2 regions of the Verminephrobacter eiseniae EF01-2 genome follow, and region 1 is predicted to be linked to the other one. Evidence: predicted binding sites of a transcription regulator. Region 1 holds the regulator's gene; the other holds the start of a gene.

Region 1 (14,808 bases):
GCGCCGGCCAGTATGCGTGGCGTCGCGCGATGAGCGACGCACGGCCGCCCGAAGGCGCTCATACCGCAGGCGCAGGTACTCCAGTGAGTGTGCAAGGAGTCGCCGAGCGCGTGATGGCCTGGCAAGCCTCGCATGGCCGCCATCATCTGCCTTGGCAGAACAGCCGTGATCCGTATCGCGTCTGGCTGTCGGAGATCATGCTGCAGCAGACCCAGGTCCGTACCGTGCTGGAGTACTACGCCTGTTTTCTGGCGCGCTTTCCCGATGTCGGCGCTCTGGCCAAAGCGCCCCGGGACGAAGTGATGGGGCTTTGGAGCGGCCTGGGTTACTACAGCCGCGCACGCAATCTGCACCGCTGTGCGCAGCAGGTGATGGCCGAGCATGGCGGGGCGTTCCCGAATACCGCCGAGGCGTTGGCGACGCTGCCCGGCATCGGCCGATCGACAGCGGGGGCCATCGCGGCGTTCTGCTTTTCCGAGCGGGTGCCGATTCTCGATGCCAACGCACGGCGGGTGCTGACACGTTTGTCCGGTTTCGCCCGGGATCTGGCATCGGCCGGCAATGAGCGTTTGCTGTGGGAACTGGCGCAGTCCTTGTTGCCCACGCGCGACTTGGCGCAGACCATGCCCCGTTACACCCAGGGTCTGATGGACCTGGGGGCATCCCTGTGCACGGCGCAGGCGCCGCGCTGTTCACTGTGCCCGTTGACGGGCTCTTGTGTGGCCTTCAGGGACGGCGCGCCTGAGCGCTATCCGGTCAGGACGCGCAAACTGTCCCGGCGCCCGGAGTCCTGGCAGTTGCTGCTGGTGCGCGATGGCCAAGAGCAGGTGTGGCTGCAGCGGCGCCCGCCGACGGGCATTTGGGCGGGTCTGCATTGCGTGCCGGTTTTCGCCGACACGGCCTCTCTGGCGGCCTTCGTGGCTGCGCTGGGCGCCGGGCGCGATCTGGTGCAAGAGCGATTGCCGCCCTTTGTGCATGTGCTGACGCACAGGGACCTGCATTTGCATCCGGTCTTGGTCCGTGGGAATTTCGTGACCCGCCCATCCGATGATGGCCAATGGCTGGGGCCCGACCGATGGCCGGCGCTTGGTTTGCCGGCGCCGATTCGCAAACTGCTGGCCGCCACGCAAACCAGGCGGTGATTGGCGGCCAAACCAAAGCCGCCGACCAAAACCGCCACTCACGCTCACTGGCGCCCGTCCAGCTCCCTGTGCCGTTTCAATGCCGTCCAGCGATTGCCGAAGGACTGGGCCAGTCTTTCCACCAGATAGACCGAGCGGTGCTGGCCGCCGGTGCAGCCTATGGCCACCGTGACATAGCTGCGGTGGTTGCGGTCGAGCAGTTCGAGCCAATGCGCCAGGAATTGCTCGATATGGGCCCGCATCAGGTCCACATCCGGCTGGAGTTGCAGAAAGTCCGCGACCGGTTCGTCCAGGCCCGTCAGCTCGCGCAGCGCCGGTTCGTAATAGGGGTTGGCCAACATGCGCACATCGAACACATAGTCTGCATCCATGGGTATGCCGCGCTTGAAGGCGAAGGATTGGAAGACCAGCGTCAATTGCCCTTGCGCGCCGGGCATCAGGCTTTTGACGTAGCTTTGCAGTTGTGAGGCCCGTATCTGGCTGGTGTCGATGACATGCGATGCTTCGCGCAGGTCGGCCAGCAGTTCGCGCTCGAGATCGATGATCTGCACCAGGGCCTTGCGTTCTTGTTGCGGATCGTCATGCGACAGCGGGTGGCGGCGGCGCGTTTCGGAAAAGCGCCGGACCAGGGTGTCGATGGTGGCATCGAGAAAAATCGATTGCACCGCCACGCCCTGGCTGCGCAGGCGGTGCAATTCTTGCGGCACCTGGTGCAGCGAGGTCGCGCTGCGCACATCCATCGCAATCGCAACGCGGTTGCCGTGGTGGTGGTGCTCCAGCGCCACGAAGGCCGGCAGCAGTTGCGGCGGCAGGTTGTCGACGCAGTAATACCCGGCGTCTTCGAGCGCATGCAGGGCCACGGATTTTCCCGATCCCGACATGCCTGTGATCAGCACGATTTCCAGCACCATCAGTCTTGCCCTGGCGAGGTTTGCCGGGTTTGCCGGGTTTGCCGGGTCGTGCCTGCGGCGCCGAGCATCTCGCGCGCATGGGCCAGCGTGGTCTCGGTCGCGCGCTCTCCGCCGAGCATGCGGGCCATCTCGGCGATGCGCTGCTCGCCTTGCACGGCCAGCACCGTGCTGCTGGTGCCGGCTGCGCCCTTTTGCTTGGTGACCACGAGGTGCCGGTGCGCGCATGCCGCCACCTGGGGCAGGTGGGTCACGGCCAGCACTTGGCGCGCCTGGCCCAATTGCTGCATCAGCCGGCCCACGGTTTCGGCGACCGCGCCGCCGACGCCGGCATCGACTTCATCGAAGATCAGCGTAGGGGCCAGGCCCAGTTCGCTGGTCGTGACCGAAATCGCCAGCGAGATGCGCGACAGTTCGCCCCCCGAGGCCACCTTGCCAACCGGCCGGGGGCTCATGCCCGGGTGCGCGGCAACGAGGAAGGCCACCTCGTCGATGCCATGGGCGGCCGGCTCCTGGGCCTTGCTCACCGCGACCTCGAACTTTCCCCCTTCCATGCCCAGGCCCTGCATGGCCCGGGTGATGGCCGTCGATAGCCGGGGCGCAGCCTTGGCGCGGGCCACGGACAGCGCCCGCGCGGCCGCCTGATAGGCTTTGGCGCTGGCCGCTTGTGCCGCTTGCAGTGGCTCCAGATCAGTGGCGCTATCGAGCTGGCGCAGTTGGGCTTTCCAGTCGTCGAGCAGCGCGGGCAGTTGTGCCGGCGGGCGTTTGTACCGGCGGGCCAGGCCCATCCACAGCGACATGCGGGCATCGAGCGCAGCAAGGCGCTGAGGATCGAGCGGCGCGCGCCGCAGGTACGATTGCAGCGAACGCAGCACATCGCTGGCTTGCGCCAGGCTCGATGAAAGAATCTCTGCCAGGTTGGCGAACTCCGGCTCGATATGTTCCTGGGCTTGCAGCAGCGCATGGGCGCGTGCGAGACCGGCAAGGGCGCCGCTCTCGTCGTCTTGCAAGCTCCGGATCGCTCCATCGGCCCCATCGACCAGCGCCTGGGCATGCGACAGGCGCCGGTGCTGCGCATCGAGCTCATCCCATTCGCCAGCCGCTGGCGCCAATTTGTCGACTTCGCCGATTTGCCACTGCAGGCGCTCACGCTCTTGCTGCCAACCGGCCTGGGCCTGGCTGGCCTGCTGCAATGCTTTTTGATCCGCGCGCCACTGTGCCCACCGGGCGGCGGTCTCGGCGGCGCTGACTGCGGCAAAAGCGTCGAGCAGGCCGCGCACCGATTCCGGGCGGGTCAGGCTTTGCCATGCGTGCTGGCCGTGGATATCGAGCAGCATGTCGCCGAGCGCGCGCAACTGGGCGGCGGTGGCCGGCGTGGCGTTGATCCAGGCGCGGCTCTTGCCCTGCGCATCTACCGTGCGCCGCAGCAGCAACAGATCGTCGCCGTCAAAGCCGGCCTCTTGCAGCCACGGCAGCACATGGGCCGGGCAGTCGAACTCTGCGCAGATATCCGTCTTGTGCGCCCCCTCGCGCACCACGCCCGCCTCCGCGCGCGCGCCCAGTGCCAGTTGCAGCGCGTCTATCAGTATCGATTTGCCGGCGCCGGTCTCTCCGGTCAGCACCGTGAAGCCCGCATCCAGCTCCAGTTCCAGGGCCTGAACGATCACAAAGTCACGCAGCGTGATTCGTCTGAGCGCCATGGTCAGGGGTCTCCGTCGTTCCAGCGCAGTTTCTTGCGCAAGGTGGCGAAGTAGTTCCAGCCCTGCGGGTGCAAAAAGCGCACGCAATGCGCTGACCGGCTGAGCAAAATCCTGTCGCCATGGAGCAACGAGGCCAGCGACTGCATATCGAAGCTGGCGCTGACATCCCGGCCGCTGACGACTTCGACCGCCACCTCGGTGGCGTCCGACAGCACGATGGGGCGGTTGGACAAGGTATGCGGCGCGATCGGAACCAGAACCCAGCCAGGAATCGACGGATGCAGCATCGGGCCGCCAGCGGACAGCGAATAAGCGGTCGATCCGGTGGGCGATGCGATGATCAGCCCGTCCGCCCGCTGATTGGCCACGAAGCGGCCGCCGACCTCCACGCGCAGTTCCACCATGCCGGCGGTCGCCCCCCGGTTCACGACCACATCGTTCATCGCCAGCGCCTCGAACACCACCTGCCCGGCGCGCATGACGCAAGCCTGTATCAGCGGTCGCGAATCCTCCTCGTAGTCGCCTTCGAGCATCGGGGGCAAGGTGGCTTGGTAGGTATCGAACGGGATGTCGGTGATGAAGCCCAGGCGCCCCTGGTTGATGCCGACCAACGGCGTGCCGAACCGGGCCAGCCTGCGGCCTATGCCCAGCATCGTGCCGTCGCCCCCTACCACCAGACCCAGATCGCAGCGGGCGCCGATGTCCTCGACCGTCAGCGACGGGTAGTGCAGCAAGCCGGTATTGCTGGCCGTTTCCACCTCGATGGCAACGCTGCAACCCTGGTGCTGCAAAAACCGGGCAATGCCGTCGAGCGCCTGGCGCGAACTCTCACCGATGGCGCCTGCGGACGAAGCCTGGTACTTGCCAATGAGGGCAACATGGCGGAAATTGGACGTCATCGCGAAATTACATCATTAAAATCCCCCCATGCTGGATGACCGTGCCAAGTTGTTGCTCAAAGCCTTGGTCGAGCGCTATATCGCCGATGGGCAGCCCGTAGGCTCCAGAACCCTGTCGCAGGCGTCCGGGATCGACCTCTCGCCGGCGACGATCCGCCATGTGATGGCCGACCTGGAAGATTTGGGGCTGATTGCCAGCCCGCACACATCGGCAGGCCGCAGACCCACGGCGCGCGGCTACAGGCTGTTTGTCGACACCATGCTGACGGTGCAGCGCGACCCGTTGACCGCGCCCGAACTGGCGCCCGAGCAGCCGCAAAAGGTCATCGCCAATGCGGCGCAGTTGCTCTCCAGCCTGTCGCAGTTCGTGGGGGTGGTGATAGCGCCGCGCCGCAGTTCGGTGTTCCGCCACATCGAGTTTTTGCGGCTTTCGGAGCGGCGCTTTCTGGTCATCATCGTCTCGCCCGAGGGCGATGTCCAAAACCGGGTCATCTTCACCGATATCGATTATTCGCAGGCGCAGCTCATCGAAGCCTCCCATTTCCTGAACTCGCATTACACCGGCCTGGCGATGGAGCAGGTGCGCGAGCGTCTGAAGTCGGAGGTGGACATGTTGCGCAATGAGATTGCGGCGCTGATGCAGGCCGCAGTGAATGTCGGCTCGGAGGCGCTATCCGATGTGCAGGATGAAGTCGTGATCTCCGGCGAGCGCAACCTGTTGGCGGTCAGCGATTTCTCCAGCGACATGGACCACCTGCGCCGGGCCTTCGATCTGTTCGAGCAAAAGACGCAAATCCTGCGGCTGCTGGACATATCGAGCCAGGCCCAAGGCGTGCGCATCTACATCGGCGGGGAAAGCCAGGTCGTGCCTTTCGAGGAGCTCTCGGTGGTCAGCGCCTCCTACGAGGTCGACGGCACGATGGTAGGCACCTTGGGCGTGATAGGGCCGACCCGCATGCCCTACGACCGGATGATACAAATCGTGGACATCACCTCGCGGCTGCTGTCCAACGCGCTGAGCCACCGCAAATAAAGCCCCCTACAATGGGGCGCTCGCCCGGCGGCAGAAGAACCCGGCAGAACCAGGGCCGTTAGCTCAATTGGTCAGAGCAGTCGACTCATAATCGATTGGTAGCTGGTTCGAATCCAGCACGGCCCACCATCCACCCCGCGCCATGATCGTGGCCCGAACCGCGTGCGCGGCATATGGAGTGCGCGACCATGTGCCCTGCGCCCATACGCGCCAGCAGCACCCCGAACACTAAAATCCGAAACCCGGCCACCCGCCTGAACCAGGAAAGCCACGCCATGGGACGCACCCTGTACGACAAAATTTGGGACGAGCATGTCATCCACACCGAAGAGGACGGCACCGCCACCCTCTACATCGACCGCCATCTGGTGCACGAAGTCACCAGCCCCCAGGCGTTCGAGGGCCTGCGCGTGGCGGGCCGCAAGGTCTGGCGCATGAGTTCCATCGTCGCGACGGCCGACCACAACACGCCCACCACGGGCTGGGAGCGGGGCTATGACGGCATCACCGATCCGGTCAGCAAAGAGCAGATCACCACGCTGAACGACAACATGGCGCAGCTCCAGCCTGCGGCCTTCTTTCCGTTCATGCACCAGCGCCAGGGAATCGTCCATGTGATCGGCCCGGAAAACGGCGCCACCCTGCCCGGCATGACCGTGGTCTGCGGCGACAGCCACACCTCGACCCACGGCGCCTTTGGCGCGCTGGCGCATGGCATAGGCACCTCCGAAGTCGAGCATGTGCTGGCCACGCAAACGCTGCTGGCCAGAAAGGCCAGGAACATGCTGGTGCAGGTGCAAGGCCATCTCGCCCCGGGCATCACGGCCAAGGACCTGGTGCTGGCCATCATCGGCCACATCGGCACCGCCGGCGGCACGGGCTACACCATCGAGTTTGCCGGCCCGGCCGTCCGCAGCCTGTCGATGGAAGGCCGCATGACCATATGCAACATGGCCATCGAAGCCGGCGCGCGCGCCGGCCTGGTGGCGGTCGACGACAAGACCATCGACTACGTCAAAGGCCGCCCGCTCGCGCCCGACGGCGTCGAATGGGAGCAGGCCGTGGCGTACTGGAAGACGCTGCACTCGGACGCCGATGCCCCGTTCGACACCGTGGTCCGGATCGACGCCAGCGCCATCGGCCCGCAGGTCACCTGGGGCACCTCGCCGGAGATGGTGCTGGGCATAGATGCCCGCGTGCCCGACCCGGACAAGGAAAAAGACGCCGGCAAGCGCGACGCCATCGAGCGCGCGCTCAGCTACATGGGGCTGGCCCCCGGCAAGGCGATCGACGACATCCGCATCGACAAAGTGTTCATCGGCTCATGCACCAACAGCCGCATCGAAGACATGCGCGCCGCCGCCGCCGTGGTCCGCAAGCTCGGCCGCAAAGTGGCGGGCAATGTGAAACTGGCCCTGGTGGTGCCCGGCTCGGGCCTGGTCAAGGAGCAGGCCGAGCGCGAGGGCTTGCACCACATCTTCAAGGCCGCAGGCTTCGAGTGGCGCGAACCCGGCTGCTCGATGTGCCTGGCGATGAACGCCGACCGCCTGGAGCCCGGCGAGCGCTGCGCCAGCACCAGCAACCGCAACTTCGAGGGCCGCCAGGGCGCCGGGGGCCGCACCCATCTCGTCAGCCCCGCGATGGCCGCCGCTGCCGCAGTGCACGGCCATTTCGTCGATATCCGCGCATTTGCCTGAAAGGAGGCACGCCATGACCAGGAGCGCCACCCTCATCGCCCTCACCCTCGCGCTGGCCTGCCTGCTGGCTGGCTGCAACACCGTCAAAGGAGTGGGCAAGGACATAGGCGAAGCCGGCAACGCGATCGAGCGGGCCGCACAATGAGCACCCCCGCAAGAACGCCCGAAGGACGCCCACCATGCAGAAATTCACGGTACTCCATGGCCTCGTGGCCCCGATCGACCGCGAGAACGTCGATACCGACGCGATCATTCCCAAGCAGTTTTTGAAGTCGATCAAGAAAACCGGCTTTGGCCAGAACCTGTTCGACGAATGGCGCTACCTGGACCATGGCGCGCCCGGCCAGGACCCGGCCAGCCGCCGGCCCAACCCCGACTTCGTGCTGAACCAGCCGCGCTACCAAGGTGCCGCCATCTTGCTGGCGCGCAAGAACTTTGGCTGTGGCTCCAGCCGCGAGCACGCGCCCTGGGCGCTGGAGCAGTTCGGCTTTCGGGCCGTGATCGCGCCCAGCTTTGCCGACATCTTCTTCAACAACTGCTTCAAGAACGGCCTGCTGCCGATCGCGCTACCCGCAAGCGCCGTGGACCAGTTGTTCCACGAAGTGCTGGCCTTCCCTGGCTACCATCTGACCATCGACCTGGAGCGCCAACTCGTCGTGCGCGCACAAGGCGCCCAGATCGCGTTCGATGTGCAGCCGTTTCGCAAATACTGCCTGCTCAACGGCTTTGACGACATCGCGCTGACCCTGCGCCAGTCTGACAAGATCAGGGCCTTCGAAGCGCAGCGCCTGGCCACCAAGCCCTGGCTGGCGCGGACCATGATGCGTTGAACAAGAAACACAACCCAAGCCTCTGGCGCAGCATTTACCTGCACCAGAGGCTATTGAAAATGTAGCGACCCATGAAAATCGCAGTTTTGCCGGGTGACGGCATAGGCAAGGAAATCGTCGCCGAGGCCGTCAAGGTGCTGAACGCGCTGGGGCTGAAGTTCGAGCTGGAATCGGCCCTGGTGGGCGGCGCCGCTTACGAAGCCCATGGCCACCCGCTGCCCGAATCGACGCTGCGCCTGGCCCGGCAGGCCGACGCCATCCTGTTCGGCGCCGTCGGCGACTGGAAATACGACCAGCTCGACCGGTCGCTGCGCCCCGAGCAGGCGATCCTGGGTCTGCGCAAGAGCCTGGGCCTGTTTGCCAACTTTCGCCCCGCCATCTGCTACGAGCAACTGGTGGGCGCATCGAGCCTCAAGCCCGAACTGATCGCGGGCCTGGACATCCTGATCATCCGCGAATTGACCGGCGACATCTACTTCGGCCAGCCCCGCGGCCGCCGCCAGGCGGCAGATGGCCCTTTCCCCGGCGCGCAAGAAGCCTTCGACACCATGCGCTACAGCAGGCCCGAGATCGAACGCATCGCCCATGTGGCCTTCCAGGCCGCCCGCAAGCGCAGCAAAAAGCTCACCAGCGTAGACAAGGCGAATGTGCTGGAGACCTCCCAGTTCTGGAAGGACGTGCTCACCGAAATCCATGCCCAGTACCCGGACGTGCAGTTGCAGCACATGTACGTCGACAACGCCGCGATGCAACTCGTCAAGGCGCCCAAAGCATTCGACGTGGTGGTCACCGGCAACATGTTCGGCGACATCCTCTCGGACGAAGCCGCGATGCTCACCGGCTCCATCGGCATGTTGCCCTCGGCCTCGCTCAACGGCAGCCAGCAGGGCCTGTACGAGCCCAGCCACGGCAGCGCCCCGGACATCGCCGGCAAGGGCCTGGCCAACCCGCTGGCCACCATCCTCTCGGCCGCGATGATGCTGCGCTACAGCCTGAACCAGCCAGCCGCCGCCGGGCGCATCGAAGCAGCGGTGCAAAAAGTGCTGGCCCAGGGCTTGCGCACGCCGGACATCCACAGCCCGGGCACCACCCGGGTGGGCACGGCGCAAATGGGCGATGCGGTGGTCCAGGCCCTGACCACCTGACCATCCGCCGATCACCGCCTGGCATCACGCGCATCACGCGCCAAAATAGCCCTTGACATAGCCCAAAGCCTTGGACAGTTGCCCGGCAGCCTCCAGCACCCGTGGCGCCAACACCTCAGAGCGGGGCTTCGATCCGGAACGCCTTCCTGCCAGGGGGTTTTTCAAGCGCAAGGCGTGGCCGCATGCAGCCGCGCGCCAACCAGCGCTGGCATGAAAGATGCTCGTCACACTTTGCCGCTTTGCCCGGTGCCACGATACGAACCATGACAAACCCTGACCAGGGGGCCACGGACATTCGACTACCATACCCTGTCGTCTTTGCACCTCCATACCTGCGCACGCCCCTCCGTTGCAGGCCACAGCATGTCGGCCCTCGCCCTTCAGCCCCTCGGTCCCGTTGCGCCACTTTGCAAAAAATCCCGCCCATGAGCAGTCCCCGCTGGCAAGGCATTTTCCCCGCCATCACCACCAAGTTCCACGCCGATGAAAGCCTCGATGCCGAAGGCACGGCCCGCCATATCGACTTTCAGATCCGCAACGGCATCCATGGCCTGGTCACCTGCGGCTCGCTCGGCGAAGCCAGCACCCTGACGCTGGAAGAAAAGCTCGAAGTGGCCAGGATTGCGCTGCAGGCCGCCGCCGGCCGCGTTCCGGTGCTGGCCAATGTGTCCGAAACCAGCACCCGCGAAGCGCTGCGCTACATCGATGGCGCCAACCGGCTCGGGGTGGCCGGCTTCATGGTGATGCCATCGGTGATCTACGTGGCCGATGCGCGCGAAGCCATGCTCAACGTGCGCACCATGGCCAAGGCCGCACAGCAACCGATCATGGTCTACAACAACCCCGTGGCCTACCGCGTCGACCTCAAGCCCGAGCACATGCTGGAGCTGGCCGACTGCGAGTGGATCAGCGCCATCAAGGAAAGCAGCGACGACATTCGCCGCATCACCGATCTGCGCAACACCGTGGGCCAGCGCTACCAGCTCTTCCTGGGCGTCGACGACCTGGCCTACGAAGGCCTGGCCCTGGGCTGCGATGGCCTGCTGGCCGGCGTGGGCTGCGCCTTCCCGCGCGAGACCGTGGCGCTGTACGAACTGATGAAGGCCGGCCGCTTTGCCCAGGCCCTTGCGCTGTACCAGTGGATGACGCCCATGCTGCACCTGGATGTCTCGACCAAGCTGGTGCAAAACCTCAAGCTGATCGACGTGCTGGTGGGCGTAGGCACCGAGCATATGCGCCGCCCGCGCCTGCCGTTGATCGGCCCGGAGCGCGCTGCCATCGAACGCATCGTCCGGCACGCGCTGGACACGCGCCCCGCCGAATACCGGTCGCTTGCCTGACACTGTGACCGCCCCTTTCCCAACCCCCCATCCCACCCTCCCGCAAAGACCTGCCATGACACAAAAAACCGGACTCATGATCTCCGCCACCTTGGCGACACTGACGCTGCTGTCGGCGACGGCGCTGGCGCAAGAGCAGCGCGTCGCGATCGGCCACACCGGCCCCCTGTCCGGCCCGAATGCATTCGCCGGCAAGGACAACGAAAGCGGCGTGCGCCTGGCCATTGAAGAGCTCAATGTGAAAAAGATCATGGTCGGGGGCAAGGTGCTGAAGTTCGATCTGGTCTCCGAAGACGACCAATGCGACGCCCGCACCGGCGTCAGCGTCGCGCAAAAGCTGATCGACAGCGGCATCCAATACGTCATGGGGCCTTATTGCTCGGGCGTGGCCATTCCTGCATCGCGGGTGTACAGCGAAGGCGGGGCCATGCTCTCGACCGTGGCCACCAACCCCAAGGTGACCGAAAGCGGCTACAAGAACCTGTTTCGCATCACCGCCGGCGACACCCAAATCGGCTCGAACATGGCGGCCTATGCGGCCAAGGTGCTCAAGGTGACCCAGGTCGCCGTGATCGACGACCGCACCGCCTACGGCCAGGGTGTGGCCGAGCAGTTCGCCAAGGATGCCAAAAAGCAGGGACTGACCCTGGTGGGCCAGGAGTTCACCACCGACAAGTCCACCGATTTCCTGTCCATCCTGACCAGCCTCAAGGCCCGGCAGCCGCAGGCGATCTTTTTTGGCGGCTACGCGCCGCAGGCCGCGCCGATGGCGCGCCAGATGAAGCAACTGGGCCTGCCCGCCAAACTGCTCGGCGGCGACACCCTGTGCAGCGTCGAGGTCGGCAAGCTCGGCGGTGATGCGGTCAACGACACCGTCATTTGCGCCCAGGGCGGCTCGATGCTCACCAAGGTCGCCGACGGCCCGGCCTTCATGGCCAAGTACAAAGCGCGCTTCAACCGCGACCCCGATGTCTATGCGGCCTCGTTCTACGACCAGATGATGTTCATCGCCGAGTCCATGCAAAAGACCCAATCGGTACAGCCGGACAAGGTCGGCGCGCAAATGTACCAATCGAGCTACCAGGGCGTGGCCACCACCTATTCCTACGACGACAAGGGCAACCTGAAACAGGCGCCGATCACGGTGCAGATCTTCAGGAACGGCCTGCCCGTGCCGCTGGGCAGCTATTGACATATTGCAGCCCGGCATCTCATGCGACGCATACGGGTGCTCGACTCCCACACCGGCGGCGAACCCACGCGGCTGGTGCTCGACGGCTTTCCTGATTTGGGCTGCGCCAGCATGGCCGAGCGCCGCGCGCTGCTGGCCGGCCAGCATGACGCCTGGCGCGCGGCGACGGTGCTGGAGCCACGCGGCAACGACGTCATCGTCGGCGCGCTGCTCTGCCCGCCCGTAGACCCGGCCAGCGCCGCCGGCGTGATCTTCTTCAACAACACCGGCTACCTTGCCATGTGCGGCCACGGCACCATCGGACTGGTGGCCTCGCTGGCTTACCTGGGCCGCATCGCGCCCGGCGAGCACCGCATCGAAACGCCGGCCGGCACCGTCGGCGCCACGCTGCACGAGGATGGCTCGGTCAGCGTGCGCAATGTGCCGGCCTACCGGCTGCACCGCCAACTCGCGCTGCAGGTGCCGGGCCAGCGCAGCGTGGTCGGCGATGTGGCCTGGGGCGGCAACTGGTTCTTTCTGGTGTCCGAGCATGGCCAGCGCGTGGCCAGCGACAACCTGCCAGCCCTGAGCCACTACACCAGCGCCATCCGGCAGGCCCTGCAAACGCAGGGCATCCGTGGCGACGACGGCGGCGCGATAGACCATATCGAACTCTTTGCCGACGACGATCGGGCCGATAGCCGCAACTTCGTGCTGTGCCCGGGCGGGGCCTACGACCGATCACCCTGCGGCACCGGCACCAGCGCCAAGCTCGCCTGCCTGGCCGCCGACGGCAAGCTGCAACCCGGCCAAATCTGGCGCCAGGCCAGCATCATCGGCAGCCAGTTCGAGGCCAGCTATGCGCTGGCGGACGGCCAGCCCCGGCACGGGCGCGCGCAGATCATCCCCACCCTGCGCGGCCGCGCGCACATGAGCGCCGAAGCCACGCTGCTGATCGAAGACAGCGACCCCTTCGGCTGGGGCATCCGGCCCTGAACAGACGACGGTCACGATGCGGCGCGGGCCGTCGAGACGCCGCCGAAGCGTTCAAAGCCGGGGATGACGGTATCCGCCAACGGGTCCAGCAGCGCATCGAATGCCTGCCGCGCCTTGCCGTTCCCGGGCGTTCCTGGAGCTCGCGCCCGAATTTCGCGGTGAATTCGACGCTCTGCCCATTGCCCATTGCCCATTGCCCATTGCCTATTGCCCATTGCCTGCTGGCGGCCACTGCCCACGGTGCGCGCCCGACGCCGGTCTGGGCAGGAGGGGCCGCGCGGCGGCGCTCGGGCGCGAACCCGGCGTTCACGCGATCGGCCTGCGCCCGGGGCGCACGGTCTGGTCTGCGGGGATTCCGTGCGCGGCGCGCTATATATCCAAATCGTGATCGGCGGCCACGGATTGGACGCTCCAGTCGATCGGGTCTTGTTGCAGCACCATGTCGATGTCCAGGCCCAAGGCCAGGCCGATTTCATCCGGGAAGGACACGGCGATTGCCTTTTCGCTCATTTCGGCCTCGCGGGCACGGGCGCGCCAAGCGGCCAGGTGCAGGATGCCTGCGAGCGGCTCATAGACTTGGTTGTCAAACGGCGCGCTCTGGTGCTGCAAGGCGTCGATCACCACTTCGGGCAATTGCCAGCGGCGCGCGCAGCCGGCCGTCACATGGCCGTAGTTGTAGCCCAGGATGCGCTGCTCGATCTTGTCGCGGCGCGGGTCGAACGGCGCCACCAGGGTATTGACCGCCTGGGCCTTTTCCGGGTCGGCCAGGTGGATCACCAACTCACCGAGCGCATGCAGCAGGCCGGCGGTGTAGGCGGCCACCTGGTTCTGGTGCGCGATGCCGGCCAGTGAGCGGGCCAGCCTGGCGGTGTTGCTGCTGTAGCGCCAAAACTGCCGCATGTTCACGCCCCGCACCGAACGCGCGCTGCCCAGTGGCGCCGAGGTGCCCAGTGCGCGCAGTTGCTCCTGGCCCAGCAGCGCCAGCGCTTCGGGAATGCCCGCGATCTGGCGCGGCAACCCGATGGCCGACGCATTGGCCTGCTCCAGCAGCCGGGCGGCGAGGGCCGGGTCGGTGCCAAAGATCTGGTTCAGGCGCCGCAGGCAGGGCGGCTCGTGGGCCAATTCGCTCATCAGCAGCGCCACGGCGCGCGGCAGGCTGGGCAATGCCGTCGAGTAGGCCACGACCTGGGCCGCCGGATGGGCACCGGCCTGGGTCAGCAATGCGTTCGGCTCCATGGAATGAGGGCGCCAGTGGTTCGGGTGCTGGCGATTATGGACTGCGGGGTCGCCGATCTGCTATCCGCCCGGCGACCTGTTCCTGGCCTGTTGCAACTTCGCAAATGCCGAGGCCATCGCCGACTGCGGCGCCGGCCCGGGCGCACGGCGCTGCGGTTGCTGGTTGCGCGCTGGCGCTGCATAGCGGTTGTCGCGCGGCGCATGGCGCTCGCCGGCCGGGCGCGCTGGCGCGGCGTCGAGCTTCATCGTCAGGGCGATGCGCTTGCGCGGCAGGTCCACCTCCAGCACCCGCACCTTGACGATGGCGCCGGTCTTGACCACTTCGCGGGCGTCGTTGACGAACTTGTGCGCCAGTTGGCTCACATGCACCAGCGCGTCCTGGTGCACGCCCAGGTCGACGAAGGCGCCGAACTGGGCCACGTTGCTGACCGTGCCTTCCAGCACCATGCCCTCCTTCAAGTCCGTGATGTCTTGCACGCCGTCGTTGAAGCGGGCGACCTTGAAGTCCGGGCGCGGGTCGCGGCCGGGCTTTTCCAGTTCGGCCAGGATGTCCCGAACGGTGATGAGGCCGAATTTTTCGTTGGCAAACAGTTCCGGCCTGAGCGTCTTGAGCATGTCGCAGCGGCCCATCAGTTCGGCCACGGGTTTGCCGGTGCGGGCCATGATCTGCTCGATCACCGGGTAGGTCTCGGGGTGCACGCCGGTCATGTC
Region 2 (14,808 bases), 1.8 Mb from region 1:
GCCGGCGCCCGGAGCTTGCGCGCCAGCACCGGGTAGAGCGAGCACAGCCGCTCGATGCGCCCGAGCCGCGCTGCCGGGGCCAGGTAATGGCCGCCGATCTGCAGGTTCTCGCGCACGCTCAGCGCGCTGAAGATGTTCTCCGTCTGCGGCACGAAGCCCAGGCTGCACGAGCGCATCTTCTCGTGCGCCGGCAGTGCCGAGACATCCCTGCGTTCCAGCAGCACCTGGCCGCTGCGCGGCTGGACAAAGCCGGCGATGGCTTTGAGCAGGGTCGATTTGCCGCAGCCATTGGGGCCGAGCAAGCTGACGATTTCCGCCCGCTGCACTTGCAGCGAAATGCCGTCGAGGATGTCCACCTCCCGGGTGTAGCCGGCTCTGAGCCGATCGACGGTGATGGCCCGGTTCATCGGCCGGGCTCCTTGGCGCTGGCACCCAGATAGGCTTGCACCACCCGCTCGTTCGACGCCAGTTCGTCGGGCCGGCAACTGGCCACGATGCGGCCTTGGTCGAGAACGATGCAGCGTGTGCACAGTTCGCGGATGAAGTGCATGTCATGCTCGACGATGACCAGGGTCATGCCGCGCGCATGGAGTCCTTGCAGCGCCTGCACGATGTCGCGGCGCAGATCGGGATGCACCCCGGCCGTCGGTTCGTCGAGCATCAGCAGGCGGGGCCCGGCCATCAGCGCGCAAACGATGCCGAGCAGCTTTTTCTGGCCGCCCGAGATGGCTGCCGCCGGCAAATGGCTGACCGGCGCCAGCAGCAGCGCGGCCAGAAGTTCGACGGCCTTGTCGTGGCCTTGGCGCTCGGCCCGGCGCGCTGCCGGACTGCGCAGCAGCGTCGCCAGCACGCCATGCGCGCCGGTGGCGGCCGCCATGGCCACTTCCAGCACCGACATTTTTTGCGGCATGGCCGGCAACTGGAAGGTGCGCACCATGCCCAGCGCGACGATGCGGTCGGTCGGCAGCGCAGCGATGGAGCGGCCGTCCAGCCGGATGTCGCCGGCATCGGGCCGCTCGAAACCGCTGACGATGTTGAGCAGCGTGCTCTTGCCCGAGCCGTTGGGCCCGAGCAGGCCGACGATCTCGCCGGGGGCAATCGCGAACTGCAGATCGTGCAACACCTGGTTGGCATCGAAGGCTTTGGCCAGGCCGCTCACTTGCAGCAAGGGGGGCTTCATGCGCTGGCCCTGAGCTTTTCCGGCAGCAAGCCCTCGCGGCGCAGCAGCAGGCAAGCCAACAGGATCAGGCCGATCATTCCCAGGCGCAGCGCGCCGGCGCGATCGGAATCGAAGCCCAGCATGTCTTTCGCAAACGGCACGAAGGCATGGACCGCCTGCAGCAGCACCACGCCCAGCAACACCCCCGCCGTTCGGCCGATGCCGCCTACCATCAGCATCGTCCACAGCACGAAGGTTTCGGCGGCCAGCAGGAACTCGGGGCCGGCGAAGTTCATTTGCAGCGCATACAGGCTGCCGGCCAGCGCCGTCACGGCGGCGCCGCTCATGACGGTGCGCGTCTTGAGCGACTGCAGGTCGTAGCCCATGCACGCGGCCAGTTGCGGCTGCTCGCGCATCAGGCGGATGGCCCGGCCGAAACGCCCATCGCCCAGCCGCGCCGACAGCCACGCCAGCAGCGCCACGAGGCCCAGCACCAGCGCCATGAACAGCAGTTCGTTCCACGGGCGCGGCTGGTTCTCGAACAGCCCCGGGATGGCGCTGATGCCATTGGCGCCGCCGGTCAGCCAGTCCTCGTTGAGGGCCACGGTGCGCAGGATTTCGGCCACCGCCAGCGTGGCAATGCCCCAGTAGTCCGCCGCCAGCCTGCGCCCGAGCCTGCCGATGCACCACCCCAGGGCCGTCGCCAGGGCCATGCCCAGCGCCATGCCGGCCGGCACCGGCCAGCCGCGCGCGTGGGCAATGCCGGTGGCATATGCGCCGATGCCGGCAAAGGCGATATGGCCGAAATTGAGCAGTCCGCCGTAGCCCGCCTGTATGTTCAGGCCCAGCGCCATGATGGCGTAGATGCCGCCGATGGTCAGCAGGTAGGTCAGGAAATCAAACACGGCGCACCTCCGCGCCGAACAATCCATGGGGCTTGAACAGCAAGGTCAGCAGCAAGATCAGGAACGACGCGGCGCCGATGTAGGCCACGGGCAGGAAGCGCAGTTCCTGCCCCACCAGGGGGCCGAAGTCGAGGTGGGTCACGATGGTCTCGGTCAGCGCGATCAGCAAGGCCCCGGCGACCGCGCCGACGGGGTTGCCCAAGCCGCCGAGAATCGCAGCCGCGAACACCGGCAGCAGCAGGTCGTAGCCCAGGTTGATATGCGCACCGGTGGACAATGCCAGCATGGCGCCGCCCAGGCCGGCCACGGCGCCGCTGATGAAGGTCACGGCATAGGTGATGCGCTGCGCATCCAGGCCGCAGGCTTCGGCCAGCATCGGGTTGCTGGCCAGTGCGCGCATCGCCCGGCCGGCCCGGGTGCGAAACAGCAGCCCGACGAACGACAGCAGCAGCGCCATGGTGGTCGCGCAAAACCCAAGCTGCACCGGGGTGATGCGGGCCGCGCCAATGACCACCGGGTCCATCGAAGGCAGGGAGAACATGCGCGGAAAAGAGCCGGCAATGCCCTGCACGCCGGCCACCAGCAGCATGGCAATGGCCAGTGAACCGATCATCGCGATCGCCGGGCCGCCTTGCAGCAGGCGCTTGAAGACCAGGCGCTGCAGCGCCAAGGTGATCAGCCCCGTCAACGCCGAAGCCAGCGCCAACGCGGCGGCCAACGGAGCGCCGGCGCTGTGGCCGGCATAGGCGAGAAAGGCCCCGCACATCGCATATTGGACATGGGCCACATTGGGAAACTTGACCAGGCCGTACAACATGCTCAAACCCAGCGCGATCAGCGCCAGATCGGTGGTGCGCAGCAAAGTGTCGATGAAAAATTGCAGCATCGCGCGTGCCTGCCTGGTGCTTGCCTGGTTGCTTGCGGTGCTTGCCTCGCGCCTGCCTTGGCGCTTATCGCGGCACCAGCCTGCCGCCCTGGTAGCGCAAGTTGTCGTAGGGCGGGTCGATGCGCTGGCCTTCGGCATCGAAGGCAATGGTGCCGGTGACGCCGGCGAACCCGCCGGCGCCGACCTCCTTGAGACCTCTTTGGACATCGGCAGAACTGCTGCCCTTGGCCTGCGTCAGCGCGGCGGCCAGCATCCGCACGGCGTCATAGCCATAGCCGTTGAACGCGGATTTGAAGCCTTCCTTGTGCCGGGCCCGGAACGCGGTTTCGTAAGCCTTGCCCAACTCGCCTTTGGCCGCGCCCACATCCATCCCGATCTGGCCTTCGACGTTTTCGGCGGGGGTGTCCGACACGCACATGCTCATGATGTAGGCGTACCAGGGAACCTGTCTGAGGCCCAGTTCCTTGCTCTCGCGGTTGATGACCGCCGATTCCTGCCCGTAGGCGGAGTACAGATAGGCATCGGGCTTGCTGCGCGCGAGCTGCTGCAACTCGCGCCGGTAGGAGGATTGGCCGCCGGCATAGAGCACCTGCGCCAGCACCTTGCCGCCGAGCTTTTCGAACTCGTGCCTGAAGCCCTCGGCCACGCCCTGCCCAAAGGCGTTGTTGGGCACGATGACGGCGATCTTGCGCCAGCCCATGCCGTAAGTATCCCGCACCGCATGGCGGTTGCCGGCGTCTTCCAGCCCGATCAGGCTGTAAGCGGCCCCGCCCAACGCGCGCACCTTGGTGCTGCTGCTGCCGATGTTGACATGCGCGACGCCTTCCTTGACCAGGTACTGCGCCATCGGCAGGGTAATGCTCGAAGAGTATTCGCCGATGACGGCAGGGACTTTGTCCACCGTGGCCAGTTTGCGGGCAGCGGTCAGCGCCGTGGTCGGGTTGTTCGCCGAGTCCTCGACGATGAGCGCCAGTTTCTTGCCGAGCACGCCGCCGTTGGCGTTGACCTCATCGACGCCGAGCATGATGCCGCGGCGGATGTCCTCGCCGATGGTGGCGGACGGGCCGGTCAACGGCAGCACGGCACCGATCCGTATGCTGGCCTGCGCCAGCGCGGGCCAGGGCGTGCACAGCGCGCCCTGCAACGCGACAGCGGCGCACGCTGCAAGCCAATTGCGTTTTTTCATCAGGAGCTCCCAAGAAAGAATGCCCGAGAAAGCCGGCCGGGGTCCGGGCCGCCGGCCCGGGCGCCCGCTGGCTGCTCGAACAGCCGCCCCCATCGCGGGAGCCGGTCATCGATGCCGGCCAGACGCAGCGCATGCCAGGCCATCGCGCTGTTGCTGGAGATGACCGGCTTGCCCAGCGCTTGCTCGACATCGCGCGTGAGCTCGCACATGCGCAGGCTGGTGCAGGCGACGAAGACCGCGTCGACATCCGCAGCGGAACCGGCGCCGACGATGGCGCTTTCGAGCGATGCGCGGTCGATGCGCGCCACTTGCGCGTCGTTGGCGTGGTTGAACGAAGCAATGCGCGCCACTTGCACGCCATCGGCCTCGATGTGGCGCCGAAAAAGTGCGTTGATGGCCACGACATAGGGGGAGATCAGCGCGATGCGCCTGGCCCCGAGCTGGTGCAGCCCGGCCATGGCTGCGGTGATGGGGCTGGTGCAGCGCACCTGGGGTCTGGCGGCGCGAAGATGACCGAAGACCCGTTGCTCGCCGATGACGATGGTCCCGGAAGTGCAGCCGAACGCCACCACGTGCAGCGCGACGCCGGGAACCAGCAGATCGACTGCGCCGGCAATGTCTTTTTCCATGGCCGCGAGCGAACCGGGCGAGATGTCCGCCGGGCTGGGCATGCGCGCCGCGAAGAACGCCAGGCCGGGGACATCGGTCAGGATGCGGCGCCACTCGTATTCCATGGTCTGGTCGCTGGCCAGCACCACCAGTCCGATGGCCGCGCGCGCCATCAATCCGGCATCCATCCGAAACGGCACGACGGTATAGGGCGCAGCGCGCTCGAGGTCGACGGCATGGCGCACCGGACTACCCTCTCGCGTCATGGGTCAGCCCCTCCAGGCTGTGCCCGGGCTGGCGCCCGCAGATGATGTCACTGACGATGCGGGCAGTGCCGCAGGCCATCGTCCAGCCCATATGGCCATGCCCGGTGTTCAGGAACAGGTTGCGATGGCGCGTGCGGCCCAGAATGGGCGCGCCGGATGGCGTCATCGGGCGCAGGCAGGACCAGTACTCGGGGCGGTCGTAGTCCGCGCCCCGGGGAAACAGTTGGCGCGCCAGCGCGAGCATGCCGTCGAAGTCCTGCGGCACATGCCCGGTGTCGTAGCCGGCGAACTCGGCCGTTGCGGTCAGGCGCAAACGGTCGCCGAACCGTGCCCAGGCCACCAGGTGATGCTCGTCTACGCCGCCCAGGGTCGGCGCCTGGTCGCCGGGGCGGATCGGCAGCGTCACCGAATAGCCCTTGACCGGATAAATGGGCAGGCGGTATCCGAGGCGTGACGCCAGGATCGGCGAATAACTGCCCAGCGCCAGCACGAAGTGGTCGCCGGCCACGGTGCCGCCGGCCGTGCGCACCGCCGAGATGCGATCGGCGCTGTGCTCCCAGCCTTCGATCGGGCGATTCATCAGGAACTGCACGCCCATGCGCTCGCAGCGTTGTGCCAGTTGGCAGGTGAACAGGCGGGCGTCGCCGCTTTCGTCGCTGGGGCAGAAAATCGCGCCGGCGATCTGCGCTTGCGCGTCGGCCAATGCCGGCTCGCGCTGCGCCACTTGTCCGGGTGTCAGGGTCTGCAACGGCAGGCCGGCGTCGGACAGCACGCGCATCGCCCCGATCCCGCGCTCCAGGGCTGGCGCGTCCCGGTAGATGTAGAGCGCCCCGCCTTCGGTGCGCTGATACTCCAGGCGCTCGGCGGCCGTCAACGCTTGCAGCAGTTGCTGCGAATAGCGGCACAGGTGCAGTTTGCGCGTCGTGTTCTGGCGCCAGCGCGCGGTGGTGCAATGGCGCAGAAACTGCAAGCCCCAGGCCCACATTGGCGGATCCAGGCGCAGTTTCAAGCGCAGGGCCTGGCCCTGGAGAAACAGCGATTTGAGCAAGATCCCGGGCGCCTTCGGCGACGCCCAGGTGTAGGAATGCCCGGGGGCCACCAGCCCGGCGTTGGCAAAACTGGTCTCCCGCGCCACCTCTGGCTGGCGCTCGATCACGAGCACCTCGTGCCCCTCCCGGGCCAGGTAGTAGGCCGTCGCCACGCCGACCACGCCAGCGCCGAGGATGACGGTCTTCATCGCATCAACGGCCCTGGGCCGCGATCACGGCGATCTCCACCGTGTACTGCGGGAACGCGAGCCTGGACTCCACGCAGGCGCGCGCCGGCGGCTCGCCCGCCGGCACCCAGGCGTCCCAGATGCCGTTCATCTGGCCGAAGGTAGCGATATCCGCGAGCCAGATGTTGGCGCTCACGATGCGCTCCTTGCTGCTGCCGGCCTCGGCCAGCAACTGATCGATCTTGGCCAGAATCTGCGTCGTCTGCCCCGCCACATCGGCGCTGGCATCGTCGGCCACCTGGCCGGCGACGAAAACCAGGCCGTTGCAGACCACGGCGGCGCTCATGCGGGCGTTGGGCCGAATGCGCTGGATGTTCATCGGAAAACTCCTTCACGGGATGAAAACCGGGGCGGCGCCTGAAGCGCAGGCGCCGGGACACGATGGCAAGCCATCGCGAAACCGGTTTGTAGTCTTTGGCAAGTGCCATGTCCAATAGTATTTACACCAATGAACAGATCGCAAGACAAGTGCCAACATACACAGGTAGATAAACAAGTGTCTGCACAATATTGGTCAATGCCCGCACCAGGTCGAAGCAGGAAGCGCCGCCGTGTTGCGTGCTGCCCGCTGCGTCTCACCTGTGCCACGATGAAGGCGCCCCGTGAGCACCGCCCGGCCGCCCGAAGGCGCTCATACCGTAGCCGAAGGCGAAGGTACCTCCGTGAGCACCGCCACCGTCAACCCGGACGACAAATACACGCTGCGCCAGGGGCGCATCTTCATTACCGGGACGCAGGCGCTGGTCCGGTTGCCGATGACGCAGCAGCAGCGCGAGCGCCGCGCAGGGCGCGACACGGCGAGCGCGTGCGCACGGCCGAACGGCAAAAATCTTCCCGGGGCGCAGCGCGCCCACTCGCGCTGACCTCATTGCCCGCGCGAGCGGGCGCAGGAACTGCTGGCCCGTTCGACGCCGGCCGCCTGAACGCAGCGGCCGACGGAACTCCGGCCTTGGCACTCGATCGCAGAGAGTGCTAACATTCCCCCACTTGGGAAGATTGGGCAGAGGAAAGGATTCTTGCAATGACCATTCAATCCGGCTCCGCAACGCTGAGCCTGGCTCCCGCCAACCCTTGGACGCTGGTGCCTGCGCTGGGCAACCTCGACGCTTATATTGCCGCCGTCAACCGCCTGCCCCTGCTCACGTATGAGCAAGAGCAAAGCTACGCGCGCCAGTTCAAGGAACACAACGATCTGGACGCCGCTGGCCGGCTGGTGCTGTCGCACCTGCGCCTGGTGGTGTCGATTGCGCGCCAGTACCTGGGCTACGGCCTGCCGCACGGCGACCTGATACAGGAAGGCAATATCGGCCTGATGAAAGCCGTCAAGCGCTTCGACCCCGACCAGGGCGTGCGCCTGGTCAGCTACGCCATGCACTGGATCAAGGCCGAGATCCACGAATACATCCTGAAGAACTGGCGCATGGTCAAGGTGGCAACCACCAAGGCCCAGCGCAAGCTGTTCTTCAACCTGCGCTCGATGAAGCAGGGCTTCAAGGCCGACGCCGGCGCCACCGATGCTGCCACCTACCGCGACACGCTGTCCGAGCACGAAATCGACGCCGTCGCGGCGCAGCTCCATGTCAAGCGCGAAGAAGTCATCGAGATGGAAACCCGCATGTCCGGCGGCGATGTGCTGCTCGACCCGGCGCCATCGGACGATGGCGAGCAGGCCTTTGGCCCGATTGCCTACCTGGCCGATGCCTCGCACGAGCCGACGGCGCTGATCGAGTCGCGCCAGCGGGATGCGCTGGCCACCGATGGCATTGCCAAGGCGCTGGCCAGCCTGGACGAGCGCAGCCGGCGCATCGTGCAAGAGCGCTGGCTCAAGGTCAACGATGACGGAACGGGCGGCATGACGCTGCACGATCTGGCCGCCATTTACGGCGTGAGCGCCGAACGCATCCGCCAGATCGAGGTGGCGGCCATGAAGAAGATGAAGCAGGCGCTGGTCAAATACGCCTGAGCTTGCCCAAGCGCCCAAGCGAATACGCCGGCAAAGAGTTGCCTCACGGGGCCCCTGACCGGGCCCCGCGCCGTTTCTGCCCCGAAGATTCAGCAACCATCTTGAATGACAAAGTCAAACCGCTTCAGCAAGCTCGTTGCGCCAAGGCGACTTGGTGCGAGCGATGGCGTTCAAGATGACCAACAACTTGTGCATGCAGGCGACCAGAGCGACCTTTTTGGGCTTGCCGGCGGCCAGCAGCCTTGCATAGAAGGCTTTGAGCACGGGATTGAAGCGCGTGCCTACCAAGGCGGCCACGAACAGCACGCGGCGCACGTCGGCGCGACCACCGAAGATGTGGCGCTGCCCACGCAGCGTGCCCGAGTCCCGATTGATGGGGGCCAAGCCCACCAGCGAGGTGATCTGCTTGCGATTGAGCTGGCCCAACTCGGGCAGTTGCGCCAGCAGCGTGCTGGCCGTGGTGGGACCCACGCCCTTGACCGAGGTCAGCAAGGCCGCCAGATCGGCGTGGTGTGCCAGGACATGCTCCTTGAGCTGCCCGTCCAGGTCGTTGAGTTGCTCGGCAATGGTAGCCATGATCCGCAGGATGCTGGGCTTGGCCTTGGGATGTGCCAGGGCCAGTCGCTGGCGTTCGGCCACCAGCATGGCCACGAGTTGGCGGCGGCGCACCACCAGGGCGGTCAACTCGCGCTGCTGCTCGTCGGCCAGCATGCGCGGCTCGTGACCCTGGGCGTCCAGCAAGGCTGCAAAGCCGCGCAGCGCCTGCGCATCGATGCGATCGGTCTTGGCCAGTTTGCCCATGCAGCGGGCAAAGTCGCGTGCTTGGCGCGGATTGATCACCGACACACGCAAGCCTGCCGCGGACAAGGCAAGCGCCAGGTCCTGCTCGTAGCCGCCAGTGGCCTCCAGCAGCACCAGGCGCGGCGACAGCGGCGCCAGCAGTTGGCACAACTGGGCATGCCCGGCCTCATCGTTGCCAAGACTGAAGGTCTGTGCTTGACCAGTGGTGGCCACCTCGAAGGTGCGCTTGGCCACGTCGATACCTACATAAACGGGTTCACTCATACAAGTCCTGTGGCTCCCAGCCTTATGAATACGAAATGTGTTCGGTCAACCATTCGGGATGCGGCAGAACAAACAGACCACCACCGTGCGCCCTGGGCTGAAATTCGAGCTCGGGCTCGCAGGAGACACAGGCTGCACGGTGGTGAGTCAACCAGTTCAGCAATCAAGGCTGGCAACCACGCCTTGACCACTGAAGTTTGAATGATCTGAAAGATATAAGGAGACCCCATGTCACGCCTCGTTTGCCGTCATTCTTGGCTGTGGCTCGTCGCATTGGCGAGCGCAGCCTGCTGGGCCCAGGGCGCAGCCCCCGCGGCATGGCCGAACCAGCCCCTGAAGATCATCGTCGGCTTTCCGGCCGGTTCATCCCCCGACCTGACCGCGCGCCTGTTCGCCGAACCTCTGTCCAAGGCCCTGGGCCAGCCCGTGATCGTCGACAACAAGGTGGGGGCGGGCGGCAACATTGCCGCCGATGCCGTGGCCAAGGCGCGCGATGACCACACCATCGGCCTGATGATCAATGGCAACCTGACCATCGCCAAGCAACTGAACCCGGCCCTGCCCTATGACCCGCTCCAGGATTTCGCGCCGCTGAGCCTGATCGGCACCGCCCCGCTGGTGCTGACCGCGCCCGTGGACCCGTCTGGCGTATCCGCCAGCGCCCGGGACTTTTTCGCCGCCGCCCGCAAAGGCGGCGACCGTTGGAATTACGGCACGCCGGGGGTGGGAACGGTGGGCCATATCGGCACCGAACTGCTCAAGTCGCGCAGCCGCATCAACCCGGTGCATGTGCCCTACCCCGGCTATGCGCAGGTGGCCAGCGCGCTGCTGGGCGGGCAGTTGCAGATGGCGCTGCTGCCCCCGGCATTGGCGCAGGCCCAGGTGCGCGCCGGCAAGCTGCGCGCGATTGGCGTCACGTCTGCCGGACGCAGCCTGCTGGCCCCGGAACTGCCGAGTCTGGCGGAAGCCGGCATCGAGGATTTCCAACTCGAAATCTGGAATGCCTTTGCCGCCCCGGCGAGCATGCCCGCCGCCATTCGGTCCAGGCTGGCCGCGCTGATCGGCGACCTGGCCCGCAGCCAGGAAATGCGCGACAAGCTGTTCCAGCAGGGCTGGCAGACGGTCGGCTCCTCGCCCGAAGGGCTGGCCAACCGCATCCAGGCCGACGCCCGGCTGCTGGGCGGCGTGATTGCCGCGCACCGGATCGAGGCCCGGTAGGCGGCGACCATGCCCGCCTGCGCCGGCCCGCAAGCCCCCGGGGCTGCCCCGGAAACGCCCGCCACCGGCCTGCTGCTGACCGGTGGCGGCGCCCGGGCCGCCTACCAGGTCGGGGTGCTGGAGGCGATTGCCGACCTGCGCCGGGTCTGCGGGGCGGGGCGCCAGGCGAATCCCTTTCCGATCATCACCGGCACCTCGGCCGGGGCCATCAACGCGGCGGCGCTGGCCTCGGGCGCCGACCACTTCGACCGCGCGGTGCAGCGCATGGCCCGGGTCTGGCGCCAGATCCATGCCGCGCAGGTGTACGGCGCCGATTCGCTGAGCGTGATGCGCAGCGGCGCGCGCTGGCTGACGCTGATGTCGCTGGGCTGGGCCTTGGCCCGCTGGCGGCGCATGCGCCCGCGCTCGCTGCTGGACAACGCGCCGCTGGAACGGCTGCTGGTCCGCATGGTGCCGCTGGCGCGCCTGCCCAGGCTGATCCGCAAGGGGCATCTGAGGGCGCTGGCCGTGTCGGCATCGAGCTACAGCTCGGGCGAGCATGTGACTTTTTTCGAGTCGGCCGAACCGATGCAGCCCTGGGTGCGCTCGCAGCGCAAGGCCATGCCGGATCGCATCACGCACCAGCACCTGCTGGCCTCCTCGGCCATCCCGTTCATCTTTCCGGCCAAGGGCCTCACGGTGGACGGGCACACCGAGTATTTCGGCGACGGCTCGATGCGCCAGTCGGCCCCGATGGCGCCCGCGATCCACCTCGGAGCGGAGCGCATTTTGGTCATTGGCGCGGGCCGCATGCACGAGCCCAGGGACGACACCGGCGCCAGCCCCGCCGCCGGCTACCCGACGCTGGCGCAGATGGCGGGGCATGCACTGTCGAGCATTTTTCTCGATGCGCTGGCGGTCGATGTGGAGCGGATGCAGCGCATCAACCAGACCCTGGCGCTGATTCCCGAAGAACGGCGCCGGCACAGCGCGCTGCGCCCCATCGAACTGCTGGTGATTGCCCCCTCGCAGCGGCTCGACGCCATGGCCGCGCGCCATGTGGGCGACCTGCCCGCGCCGATTCGCACCATGCTGGGCGCGCTCGGCGTCAGCGCCAACATGGCCGACGTGCGCGGCGCGGCGCTGGCCAGCTACCTGCTGTTCGAGGCCGGCTACACGCAGGAACTAATGGCCCTGGGCCGGGCCGACACCCTGGCCATGCGCAGCCAGGTCTGCCGCTTCTTCGGCTGGAGCGATAGCGGCGCGGCCATCCCGGCGCGGCACCGGGGCAGCGCGGCAAACGCCTAAAATTGCCGGCTTCGCCCGAGAAAGCCGCCCCCACCATGCCGTCGACACGCAAGCTCTTCGTCACCACCGCCCTGCCCTACGCGAATGGCCCGTTCCACCTCGGCCACCTGATGGAGTACATACAGGCCGACATCTGGGTGCGGTTTCAGAGGATGCAGGGCCACGAAGTGAACTTCGTCGGCGCAGACGACACCCATGGCGCGCCGATCATGATTGCCGCCGAAAAAGCCGGCAAGACGCCACAGCAGTTCGTGGCCGACATTGCGGCAGGCCGCAAGCCGTACCTGGACGGCTTTCACCTGAGCTTTGACAACTGGCACAGCACCGATGCGCCGGAGAACCACGAACTGGCGCGCCAGATCTACCGCGACCTGCGCGACCGCGCCGATGGTTCGCTGATCGAGCGGCGCAGCATCGAGCAGTTCTTCGACCCCGGCAAGAGCATGTTCCTGCCCGACCGCTACATCGTCGGCGAATGCCCGCGCTGCCACGCCAAGGAGCAGTATGGCGACAACTGCGAGCAGTGCGGCTCGGTGTATGCGCCCGCCGAACTGATCGACCCGGTCTCGGCCCTGTCCGGCGCCAAGCCCGAGCTCAGGAGTTCCGAGCATTTCTTCTTCAAGCTCTCCGACCCGCGCTGCGTGGAGTTTCTGCAGCGCTGGACGCAAGACGGCAAACTGCAACCCGAGGTGGCCAACAAGGTCCGGGAATGGTTTGGCCTGCGCAGCAACCCCGACGGCAGCTGCAGCGAGGGCCTCGATGACTGGGACATCAGCCGCGATGCGCCCTACTTCGGCATCGAAATTCCCGATGCGCCGGGCAAATACTTCTATGTCTGGCTCGACGCGCCGGTGGGTTATCTGGCGGCGCTGAAGAACCTGCTGGAAAAGCGCGGCCAAAACTACGACGCCTACATGGCCGACCCGGCGCTGGAGCAGTACCACTTCATCGGCAAGGACATCGTCACCTTCCACACCCTGTTCTGGCCCGCGATGCTGCACCTGAGCGGGCGCAAGACGCCGGACAACGTGTTCGTGCACGGCTTTTTGACCATCAACGGCGAGAAGATGAGCAAGAGCCGTGGCACGGGCCTGGACCCGCTCAAATACCTGAGCCTGGGCATGAACGCCGAGTGGCTGCGCTACTACCTGGCGACCAAGCTGAGCGCGCGCAACGAGGACATGGACCTCGGCACCGAGGACTTCATGGTGCGCGTGAACAGCGACCTGATCGGCAAATACGTGAACATTGCCAGCCGCGCTGCGGGCTTTTTGACCAAGCGCTTCGCCGGCCGGCTGACCAGCGACTTCGGCGCCGCCGGCCTGGCCCTGCTGGCCGATCTGCATGGCGCCCGCGACACCATCGCGCAGTGGTACCAGGCGCGCGAGTTCGGCAAGGCGACGCGCGAGATCATGCTGCTGGCCGACAAGGTCAACGCCTATGTCGACCGGAACAAGCCCTGGGAATTGGCCAAGGATGCAGCGAACGGGCAGGCGCTGCACCAAGTCTGCTCGGTGCTGATCAACGCCTTCGCCACGCTCACACGCTACCTGTCGCCCGTGCTGCCCGCCCTGGCCCGCGCCGCGCAGGACTTTGTCGGCCAGGACATGCAGCGGTGGGATGCGGGCGGCGCTGTGCAGGCCATCGCGCCCTACCAGCACCTGATGCAGCGCGTGACGCCCGAGCAACTGGCCGCCCTGTTCCAGCCCCCGGCCGCTGCGCAGATCGCCGCTGCCGGCGCGCAAGAACCCGGCGGCCTGGCCCTGGCCCCCGGCATCGGCATCGACGACTTCGACCGCGTCGACCTGCGCGTTGCGCTGATCGTCGACTGCGCGGCCGTGGCAGGCTCGACCAAGCTGCTGCGCCTGACACTGGACATCGGCGAAGGCCGCCAGCGCCAGGTGTTCAGCGGCATCGCCAGCGCCTGCCAGCCGGCAGATCTGATCGGCAAACACACCGTGATGGTGGCCAACCTGGCGCCCCGCCGACTGAAGTTTGGCGTGAGCGAAGGCATGGTGCTGGCCGCCAGCCATGGCGACGAGAAAGCCAACCCCGGCATCTACCTGCTCGCGCCCGGGCCCGGCGCCAAGCCCGGCATGCGGGTGCGGTAGGGCGGGCCATCAGATGGCCGGCGCGCCGGGGTCGTTGCCGGCGAGCAGGCCCTGCACCGTGGCGCACAGTGCCTGCACATCGTCGGGTTTGTGGATCAGCGCCCGCGCGCCTTCGGCCAGCGCGGCCTGCTCGATTTCGGCCGTCACATGGCCCGATGTCAGGGCCACGGGCAGTTCCGGGCGGATCGAGCGGGCTTCACGCACCAGATCGACGCCGCAGAAACCGGGCATGTTGTAGTCGGTGACCAGCAGGTCATAGTCCTGCGGCGCAGCGCGCAATGCGGCGCGGGCCTGGCGCGGGTCGCTGTAGCCGCTGACCGCATAGCCCCGGCGGCGCAGCAGGCGTTGCACCAGAAACACCAGGGCCGGGTCATCGTCGACATACATCACATGCGGCTGCCTGCGTGGCACGCTCTCCGCCAGGCCCGGCGTGCGGCTCGGCATGTCGGCCGAAGCGTTGGCCGGCGCGCTGCCCGGAGTGTTGCCCGAAGTGTTGCCCGGAAAAAGGGCGGGCGCGACCGGTTCCGGCCCGGCCGCTGCCTGCTGCGCGCTGCCGGGTGCCACCGGAAAGTACAGCGTGAAGCAACTGCCCTGGCCGGGCCTGCTGTGCACGGCAACGCTGCCCTCGTGGCTGCGCATCACGCCATGCACGACGGCCAGGCCCAGGCCCGTGCCCTGGCCGACGGGCTTGGTGGTAAAGAAAGGCTCGAAGATGCGCTCCAGCGTGGCCGCGTCCATGCCGGGGCCGGTGTCGCGCACGCTCAGTGCCACGTAGTCGCCGGGCGCCAGGCCCAGCCGCTCGATCAGGTGCTGGTCGGCCGACACCGTGGCGGCCTCGACATGGATGCTGCCGCGCCCGCTGCCGATGGCATGGATG

What was found. The regulator HrcA, encoded in region 1, represses chaperone genes, less so after heat shock. The targets are predictions, from matches to a motif close to TTAGCACTCNNNNNNNNNGAGTGCTAA.
Region 2: rpoH (RNA polymerase sigma factor RpoH) is a predicted target of HrcA. The motif match lies at 7,237-7,263, and genes of this name have one in related genera.

Annotation. Positions count from the first base shown of each region.
Region 1 covers NC_008786.1:1,160,989-1,175,796, reverse strand. The annotation lists gene mutY (A/G-specific adenine glycosylase) at 30-1,142, shown strand; gene rapZ (RNase adapter RapZ) at 1,187-2,053, opposite strand; gene recN (DNA repair protein RecN) at 2,053-3,750, opposite strand; gene VEIS_RS05180 (NAD kinase) at 3,753-4,649, opposite strand; gene hrcA (heat-inducible transcriptional repressor HrcA) at 4,678-5,682, shown strand; tRNA gene VEIS_RS05170 (tRNA-Ile) at 5,735-5,811, shown strand; gene leuC (3-isopropylmalate dehydratase large subunit) at 5,958-7,379, shown strand; gene VEIS_RS05160 (entericidin A/B family lipoprotein) at 7,393-7,524, shown strand; gene leuD (3-isopropylmalate dehydratase small subunit) at 7,559-8,209, shown strand; gene leuB (3-isopropylmalate dehydrogenase) at 8,281-9,354, shown strand; gene VEIS_RS05145 (dihydrodipicolinate synthase family protein) at 9,780-10,694, shown strand; gene VEIS_RS05140 (branched-chain amino acid ABC transporter substrate-binding protein) at 10,750-11,886, shown strand; gene VEIS_RS05135 (4-hydroxyproline epimerase) at 11,908-12,861, shown strand; gene VEIS_RS28290 (hypothetical protein) at 12,873-13,055, opposite strand; gene VEIS_RS05130 (HDOD domain-containing protein) at 13,231-14,097, opposite strand; gene VEIS_RS05125 (Tex family protein) at 14,158-14,808, opposite strand, start outside.
Region 2 covers NC_008786.1:4,939,582-4,954,389, forward strand. The annotation lists gene VEIS_RS21615 (ABC transporter ATP-binding protein) at 1-407, opposite strand, end outside; gene VEIS_RS21620 (ABC transporter ATP-binding protein) at 404-1,180, opposite strand; gene VEIS_RS21625 (branched-chain amino acid ABC transporter permease) at 1,177-2,064, opposite strand; gene VEIS_RS21630 (branched-chain amino acid ABC transporter permease) at 2,057-2,950, opposite strand; gene VEIS_RS21635 (ABC transporter substrate-binding protein) at 3,015-4,136, opposite strand; gene VEIS_RS21640 (maleate cis-trans isomerase family protein) at 4,136-5,011, opposite strand; gene VEIS_RS21645 (D-amino acid dehydrogenase) at 4,995-6,248, opposite strand; gene VEIS_RS21650 (RidA family protein) at 6,253-6,606, opposite strand; gene VEIS_RS21655 (hypothetical protein) at 6,890-7,150, shown strand; gene rpoH (RNA polymerase sigma factor RpoH) at 7,309-8,250, shown strand; gene VEIS_RS21665 (IS110 family RNA-guided transposase) at 8,365-9,315, opposite strand; gene VEIS_RS21670 (Bug family tripartite tricarboxylate transporter substrate binding protein) at 9,544-10,533, shown strand; gene VEIS_RS21675 (patatin-like phospholipase family protein) at 10,543-11,820, shown strand; gene metG (methionine--tRNA ligase) at 11,856-13,931, shown strand; gene VEIS_RS21685 (PAS domain-containing hybrid sensor histidine kinase/response regulator) at 13,941-14,808, opposite strand, start outside.